DNA from 2 places in the Anaerostipes rhamnosivorans genome. Region 2 is predicted to be linked to the other one. Evidence: a T-box and tRNA genes for the amino acid it is inferred to sense, from the RefSeq annotation. Region 2 holds a T-box; the other holds one or more tRNA genes.
What was found. The T-box of region 2 lies ahead of pheS (phenylalanine--tRNA ligase subunit alpha). A T-box ahead of a tRNA ligase gene usually reads a tRNA of that ligase, here a tRNA-Phe.

Region 1: it has a tRNA-Phe gene. The T-box ahead of pheS (phenylalanine--tRNA ligase subunit alpha) is inferred to sense a tRNA for this amino acid. The anticodon was not compared.

Annotation. Positions count from the first base shown of each region.
Region 1 is NZ_CP040058.1:455,308-459,734, reverse strand. Features, by position in the region: gene AR1Y2_RS02310 (NAD(P)-dependent malic enzyme) at 1-1,138, opposite strand, end outside; gene AR1Y2_RS02305 (GNAT family N-acetyltransferase) at 1,187-1,672, opposite strand; tRNA gene AR1Y2_RS02300 (tRNA-Gly) at 1,748-1,818, opposite strand; tRNA gene AR1Y2_RS02295 (tRNA-Phe) at 1,850-1,922, opposite strand; gene AR1Y2_RS02290 (Crp/Fnr family transcriptional regulator) at 2,162-2,833, opposite strand; gene AR1Y2_RS02285 (ATP-binding protein) at 2,927-3,535, shown strand; gene AR1Y2_RS02280 (HAD domain-containing protein) at 3,537-4,049, opposite strand; gene AR1Y2_RS02275 (leucine-rich repeat protein) at 4,154-4,427, opposite strand, start outside.
Region 2 is NZ_CP040058.1:1,287,523-1,291,949, reverse strand. Features, by position in the region: gene pheT (phenylalanine--tRNA ligase subunit beta) at 1-1,096, opposite strand, end outside; gene pheS (phenylalanine--tRNA ligase subunit alpha) at 1,295-2,314, opposite strand; T-box leader at 2,364-2,539, opposite strand; gene AR1Y2_RS06340 (transcriptional regulator) at 2,604-4,427, opposite strand, start outside.

The sequences.
Region 1 (4,427 bases), 830 kb from region 2:
CCTTCACAGCATCTGCCACTGCACTGCAGACACGTTTGTCAAAAACTCCTGGAATAATATATTCCTCATTGAGTTCCTCTTCCGTTATGATACCTGCGATGGCTCTGGCGGCTGCCATCTTCATATCTTCGGTGATCTGGGAAGCCCTTGCGTCCATGGCCCCTCTGAAGATTCCAGGGAACACCAGTACATTGTTGATCTGGTTCGGGAAATCTGAGCGCCCAGTGGCCACAACCTTGGCGCCGCCCTTCTTTGCCTCCTCCGGCATGATCTCAGGTACTGGATTTGCCATTGCAAATACAACAGGATCCTGCACCATGGATGCCACCATATCGGAAGTGACAATATTCGGGGCAGACACACCGATAAAAACATCTTTTCCTTTCATGATCTCAGCAAGATCCCCGGTCTGCCTGTCCTTATTTGTTTTTTCTGCCATCTCCTTCTGAGCGTCGTTCATCCACGCCTCTCCCGGACAAAGGGCACCCTTCTGGTCAACCAGCACGGCATCCTTTACCCCAAACTGGAGCAGAAGCTTACAAATGGAGATTCCGGCAGATCCGGCTCCGTTTATGACAACTTTCGCATCTTCCATTTTCTTTCCCACAAACTTCAGCGCATTGATCAGCCCCGCCGCTACCACGATGGCTGTGCCGTGCTGGTCGTCATGAAACACCGGGATATCCAGTTCCTCTTTCAGCCTGCGCTCGATCTCGAAGCATCTCGGGGCAGAGATATCCTCCAGGTTGATTCCCCCAAAGGTAGGTGCCAGATATTTCACCGTCTTAATGATCTCCTCTGTATCCTTTGTGTCCAGACAGATGGGAAATGCGTCGATGTCCGCAAACTCTTTAAATAAGATTGCTTTCCCTTCCATCACGGGCATCGCTGCCTCCGGTCCGATATCTCCGAGACCGAGAACCGCTGTTCCGTCCGATACAACGGCGACCAGATTCCCTTTTGCGGTGTAACGGTATACTTCCTCTTTGCAGTCCCTGATCTTGCGGCACGGCTCTGCCACCCCGGGAGTATAGGCTGTACTCAGATCTTCTCTCGTCTCCACTGTCACCTTTGACCTAACTGCCACTTTTCCTCTGTTCTCTTCGTGCATCTTTAACGCCAATTCATTGTAATCCATGAGCTTCTCCTTTATAAATCCTTTTCATCTATGGTTTCTTTTATTATGTTACAGTGTGATATAAAATAAAATAATGTCCTCGTAACTGCCGTCCGCCAGCCGGTATCCTCCCGGCACCGTACCCAGCCTTTGAAATCCAAGCCGGTCATACAGCCTGACCGCGCCTTTATTTGTGGCTACCACAGCATTAAACTGCAGCACCTTAAACCCCAGCTCCTTTGCCTTTTCCATACAATTCCTGACCAGCTGTTCCCCAATGTGCAGACCCCTTGCGCTCCTGCTGACCGCATAGGAGGCGTTGGACAGGTGTCCGCACCGGCCTACGTTATTTGGATGAAGGATATAAAGCCCTACAACCTTTCCGTCTGCCACTGCCACTGCCGTATGGGACTGGCCTCTGAAAAATACTTCCGCCTCCTCAAAAGAAAACGGCTTTTCCTGGGGAAACGCATTAGCTTCGTCTACAACTTGATTCCATATGCCAGTCATTTCTTTTACATCTTCTTTTTTGAACTGTCTCACTATAAGTTCCATACAAATGCGCTCCTTTTTAAACCCGCCATGATAGAAAAAAAGCCCTTTTAGAGATAACTCTAAAACGGCTTGCTAAGCGGGTGATGGGAATCGAACCCACGTGATCAGCTTGGAAGGCTGGAGTTCTACCATTGAACTACACCCGCGTATATGACAGAGTCTTTCCATTCTCTGTAATGCCCAGAGCCGGAATCGAACCAGCGACACGAGGATTTTCAGTCCTCTGCTCTACCGACTGAGCTATCTGGGCATGTCTCATTTCTGCGACTTCTATACTTTACCATAACATAAAGCCCAAATCAAGAACTTTTTTAAATTTTTTGTCAGCTTTCGTAAAATAGCATCTCTAGATAATGAATCCCTGTTTTTTCTTAAATATTTTATCTTTTTACATGCTCTCCGATGGCCCTTGCGTACGCATAGACCTTCATAAAATGCTGGATCCTTCTGGCATCCCCCTTAATAATATTTATCATCTTTGTTATCACGTCACTGATCTACATACAGTTCATCTCCGATCGTTATCCAGCTCTTTTCCACAGTTAAAATCCCTTCGGTCTGAAGCTTTTTCAATTCCACCATCATACCGCTTCGGTCGACACAAAGGTAATCTGCCAGATCTTTTTTTGAAAATGGCAGCTTGATCCTGAGACTTTTCTGCCTCTGTTTCTCCTGGTTTACATAAGCTAAAAGCTTCTCCCTTGTCGTCCTCTTTTCCAGGCACTCCAGTTTCTGATTCAGATGAACATTCTTGGAGGCCAGCAGAGTCACCATATTTTCAATCAGTTTCTGATGGAATACACAGCTTGCATCACAGGTTGTCAAAACTTTATGATAATTTAAAAACAGCACCATGCACTCCCTGACGCACTCAACCGATATGGGGATCTCCGTTCCTGCCAGGCAGCCATAGGCTTCTCCAAACACGCCTCCCGGACCGATATGGGCAAGAATCGCTCTCCTTCCCTCAAAATCGTCCCGCACGATCTGCACTTCTCCTTCAATGATAATGCCGACTTCCTCAATGATATCTCCATTCAGATAAATCATCTGCCTGGGGGCAAAGACTTCTTTTCTGGCGGAAAGACATCCAAGCATCCCCTCCAGATCTTTTTCTTCGATTCCAGAAAATAAGGGACAGCTTTCTAAGATATGCTTCAATTTTTTATAACTCCTTCTTTTTTGTTGATTATTCAACAGACAAGTTGGATTTATTATAGTATGATACGATTATAAAAACAAGGAGGATTCATGATGATCAGACAATTAATTAAAATAGATGAAGAAAAATGCAACGGATGCGGTCTCTGTGCCTCAGCCTGCCACGAGGGCGCCATCAAAATGATCGATGGAAAGGCTAAGCTGATCCGCGACGATTACTGTGACGGTCTCGGCAACTGTCTGCCTATGTGCCCAACGGGTGCCATAACCTTTGAGAACAGAGAGGCCCCGGACTACGACAAAGAAGCAGTTCTTGAAAACCAGAGAAAAAACAACCAGAGTGCCCTGCGCCAATGGCCTGTCCAGATCCAGCTGGTTCCTGTAAACGCACCTTATTTTAACAATGCCCATCTCTTGGTGGCGGCAGACTGTACAGCCTTTGCCCATGGAAACTTTCATGAGCAGTTTATGAAACAAAAGATCACACTGGTAGGATGTCCAAAGCTGGATCCCGTGGACTATTCGGAAAAGCTGACGCAGATCATCCGGGAAAACAACTTAAAGAGTATCACCGTCACAAGAATGGAGGTGCCATGCTGCGGAGGCCTGGAATATGCAGTCCGCACTGCCCTGGAACAGAGCGGAAAAACCCTTCCTCTCAATGTCATCACCATCTCTACAGAAGGAATTATTCTGGAGTAGTTTACTGATTCAGGATATTGACGGCTTTCAGCGCCAGTTCCCTGTTTAATCCGCCTTCCATAAAATCTGTGCGGACCCAGTGTTCTCCCAGTCCGTACTCCACCCAATCATAATCCGTATCATCAAGGATCACAAAAGACTGGATGTGTTTCCCACGCATCCAGTCTATTACTTCTAGAGAGCGGTTCCCTTTGTGGAGATGTTTTGTCTTTGAAATGATCTTCATCCCGTAGGACGCCATGGCCTGATCCAGTGCCTTCCCTATTGTCATCATCGGCCCCTTTTCGTGCCATGCATGGCGCCAGCTGGAAGACAGCACGATCTTTGCTCCTGTCTGCTCCACAATAAACTTTAAATGTTTCAGGTTATCTTCATCCACATCAATCCCCATAAACGGTTCTATTTTCTTCTCCTCCATCTTGTCAAACAGATCCATAGAGTTCAGCACACCGTCAATATCCAGAAAAATAATTCTGTCCGCTTTCTTTCGAAACCATCTCTTCCCAAAGGCCATCTAAAATTCCCCCTTTATTCCGTCTCTTTCTCTACTTCATTATATCAAGCCGGCCCAGCACTTTCATTAACTTTCCGCTGATACGAGAAATATACCTATGGAATTCATCTCATCCTCACCTTTTTTGTTTTGCTGTAGGCGCCAAAATACTTTTTTCCCTGTACTGTTTTATATGCTCTCACTTTTATATAGTAATCCCTCCTGGATTTCAAACCCTTCAGCAGACAGGTTGTTTTCCTGGCATATTGTTTTCTTGTTCTGGAGAATTTTTTATTTGCAGACCAGCAGACCTGATATCCCGTGGCCTTTCCCGGACTCTTTTTCAGATAAACTTTTATTTTTCTTTTCCCTGACCGTATTTTCGTAATCGAAGCCTTT
Region 2 (4,427 bases):
TGGAGGAAAGACGGATATTGGTGCCATTAAAGCAAGCAGCTTCAAATAATAATGTCTTGATATCATCCGTTACCATGGAATTCTCGCCTCCCATGATTCCGGCAAGTCCGACTTCCTTTTCCCCGTCGCAGATCATGAGTACATCGCTGTCCAGATTTCTCTCCTCACCGTCCAGGGTAGTAAACTTGTCACCGTCCTTGGCCCTGCGCACAATGATCTCATTTCCCGCTATGGTATCTAAGTCGTAGGCATGCATAGGCTGTCCATACTCTTCCATCACATAGTTCGTGATGTCCACCAGATTGTTGATCGGACGGATACCCATGGCCGCAAGCCTTCTCTGCATCCATTCCGGAGACGGTGCAAGCTTGATATTCTTTACGACTCTGGCTGTATATCTTGGACAAAGATCTGTATCGTTTACGGTCACTTTGATATAGTCATTGACGTCCTCATCGTTGCCTGTCTCTTTTACTACCGGCGGATGGAACTCTTTGTGAAATGTAGCTGCCACCTCTCTTGCCATGCCGATCATACTGAAGCAGTCCACACGGTTTGAGGTGATCTCAAATTCCACTACCTGGTCACGAAGACCCATGGCCTCCACAGCGTCATCTCCCGGTTTTACATCCTTCTTAAATATATAAATGCCGTCTTCCGGTGCCTCCGGATACATATCTTTGGTTGTTCCCAGTTCTTCCACTGAACACATCATACCGAAAGATGCCACACCTCTTAATTTTCCTTTTTTGATCTTGATGCCATTTTCCGGGTTCGGGCTTCCATCGTGGCCTCCGGCCACTCTTCCTCCCACTAAAACCACTGGGACTAGATCACCCTCTGATACATTGCTGGCACCTGTGACGATCTGGATGGTCTCTGTTCCCACATCCACCTGGCAGACGATCAGCTTGTCTGCATCCGGATGCTTTTCAACGGAAAGAATTTTTCCTACCACGATCTTTTCCAGGTTTTTATCTAATTCCTCATAACATTCCACATTTGATCCGGAAAGTGTCATCTTGTCCACATACTCCTGAATCGTACAGTCAAGATCCGGCACATATGCCTTGATCCATGAAATTGGTGTATTCATTCTCTATTCTCCTTCAATCATTATAAGTTATTTACCACTATTTCCGTCACGCTTTTGAAATGCACTCCTCCAATAGTGGTAAATAACTATCGTAAAGCAGCACATTTTTTTGACAGAGGCCCTTCTCCAGAAGACATTACGTCCATTTTCTACATGATTGGAGTGAAGCATTCTAAGAGCCGAACGGAAATTGCCGCTTTAGAACTGGCTTAAAAACCTCTTGTCATTTTCATAAAGCAGGCGCATATCATCAATCTCATATTTCAGGAGCGCCACACGTTCCAGACCGATTCCAAAGGCAAAACCTGAGTAAATCTCTGGGTCGATCCCGCATGCCCTGAGCACATTTGGATGCACCATACCACAGCCTAAGATCTCGATCCAGCCGCTTCCCTTGCACATACGGCAGCCCTTTCCTCCACACTTAAAGCAGGTGATATCCACCTCCGCGCTTGGCTCTGTGAATGGGAAATGATGAGGGCGGAATTTGACTTTTGTCTCCGGTCCGAAAAATTCAGTGGCAAACTGTTCAAGTGTCCCTTTCAGATCCGCAAAAGTGATTCCTTTGTCCACGACCAGCCCTTCTACCTGATGGAAGGACGGAGAGTGGGTAGCATCCACTTCGTCTGAGCGGAATACCCTTCCAGGCGCAATCATACGGATTGGCATTTTACCAGTCTCCATCACACGGGCCTGTACCGGTGATGTCTGTGTTCTCAATAAGATATCTTTTGAGATAAAGAAGGTATCCTGTTCATCCTTCGCCGGATGATTCTCCGGGATATTAAGCATCTCAAAGTTATACTTATCGTATTCCACCTCGGGGCCTTCCACAACCTCATAGCCCATTCCGATAAATACCCTCTCCAGGTCTTCCAAGGCAATCTGGTTCGGATGGCGGTGGCCCTTTTCATGCACCTTTCCCGGAAGCGTTACGTCAATGACTTCCTTTTTGAGCTTTTCTTCCATGATCTTTTTCTTAAGAACAGACATTTCCTGCTCCAGTGCCTGTTCGATGACGGCACGTGTATCGTTGACCATTTGTCCTACGATAGGACGTTCTTCTTTGGCAACATCCTTCATGCCCTTTAATACCTGGGTCAATTCTCCCTTTTTGCCTAGAACCGCTACCCTGATATCATTCAGAGCGTCCATGGCATCTGCTGTGTTGATCTTCTCCAAGGCTTCTTTTTTAATCGCCTCAAGTTTCTCCTTCATAATCACTTCTCCTTGTTTTATGGAATTAAAAAAATCCCATCCCTTATATATAAGGGACGGGAATCATCTCGCGGTACCACCCTAATTCCAGGTACAAAAACAACCTGGCTCTTAGTATCCTGCGTAACGTGCAGGCGGCGTTATCCCCTACTGGTCTTTCAGGGATACGACTCCGGTGTGAAATTCGGGAAAGACTTCCTTACTGTGCACCTTCTCTGTCTTTATCATTCCTTATTTTATCACACAAAAGCGGAATGTCAAGACGGAAAACCGATTCTTTATCTCCCCATCAGCCCTGCAGCGCACTGTGGAAAACAGCCTCATACAAAATCTGATAATCCTTCATGGTAAATGCCGATACATGAAAATCAGGCGAGGACAGCTTCTGTATCTTCTGCTGGATGACCTCTAAGACAGCATAATCAATATCCATGTGATCCATGACATTTTTGGAAAAATCAAAATCATGTTTCTTCTGAAATAAGATACAATTTGCATGAAAAAGGAATTCTAAGATCAGGCTGTTATTTAACTTAATATTAAGCTTCTTTGCAATTGCTCTCAGAGCACGGAAAAACAGTTCATTCGTTGTAAACGTATTGATTCCGGGGGTAAGCTTGGACGCAAACAAGAGATGTTTATCCGCGGATCTTAAAGTATAACTCTTTAACTGGTTATCTTTTAATATCTTTATCTCATCATTCTGGCTTATTAACAGATTTGGGATGATGGAAATAATGCTGGCATTTTTCTTCACAGACAGCCTTAAAATCTCTTTCACCAGAATAAAGGAATGAAACTGGACATTATAAGACAATACCTTCGTCTTAGGAAAAAAGTAATTGGTAATGGTTTGTTTCATATCTGCGTCTGATAAGATCAGGACCCCCTGCCCCCGATTAATACTGACCGCAAATTCATATAAGTTCTCAAGGTTCGTTCGTGTCTCATTTCTTTTTCCGGATAAAACAGCAGGAAAGGTATGTATGATTCTCCGGTCAAAAAATAAATTGAAGATATTTGCGTAATTGCTTGCCAGCAAATGATATTTGGAGGTAATAATCACAGGTATATGGATATCACTCATGATGAAGTGGGCATATGTCAGTATAGATTGAATCATTTTTTCTTGGGTTTTTGACAGTTTGCAGTGGTTTGTCTGTGCTAATTGAAGCAGATTGTTGAACAGTGATTTCATCTGCGGTGTTTGAATATCCATAGAAGAGGTTTCCTTCACAATATCCAGACTTTTATCTTTCCGGAATACAGATAGGATCATATGTTCCACTTTTTCTTTTAAAAATGGGTCCTGGCAGAATACACTTTTATTGAATGCCTTTGTGATGCCCGAAATAAGCCTATCGCCGGAATAACTGTTCTCAGATACAACGCCAGTCACCCTGGAACAGATCAGCAGCTGCTTTGTAAAATAATCTGAAACTATATTTTTTGTTTCAGCTAAAGGCTCATGGGAGTTAAGAAACAATTTATTAAAATCAATTTCTCCGTTTGGTCTGATCTGTATCTTGTCAGGGATTTCTGCCTTTAGTTCAGGAATGGATTTTATAAAATCATCCCTTTCATTATCAAGCAGGACCGATGCATCTAACATAAGTTCATTGTTTTTGCCTGCAGTACTTGATGTATAGAGAATCCTTGAAATTGTATATAAAATCTCATTTTCTAATTGATGCAGGTTGCTGCACTTATGTAAAACCAGCTGAATGAATTGGGAAGATACCAACATTGTTTTATCTAAACGGTTGCTCTCTTTTTGGATCATACTCAATAGAATCGAAATCAACTCTGTTTGCGGACGGTCTTTTGCGGAAGGAAAGTTCAGGATGACAGGACTGATGGAATGAAGCAGGTCCGACTGTAATTCTGATGCCCCAATAAAGGCGATCATCGGCGCGTCTTTTTTATTTTTATATTGAATTTCAAGAGAATGTACAAAACCGCTTAAGATTTCAAAGTCTACGTTTTTTTGAACAAACTCGATTGCCAGGATAAAAATATTATGATCCTTTTCCATCATCTCTATGCTCTGCCTTAGATTGACGTAGATATCGCTGAATTCAATATAATAAACCGATGATTCCCGGGCAGCCAA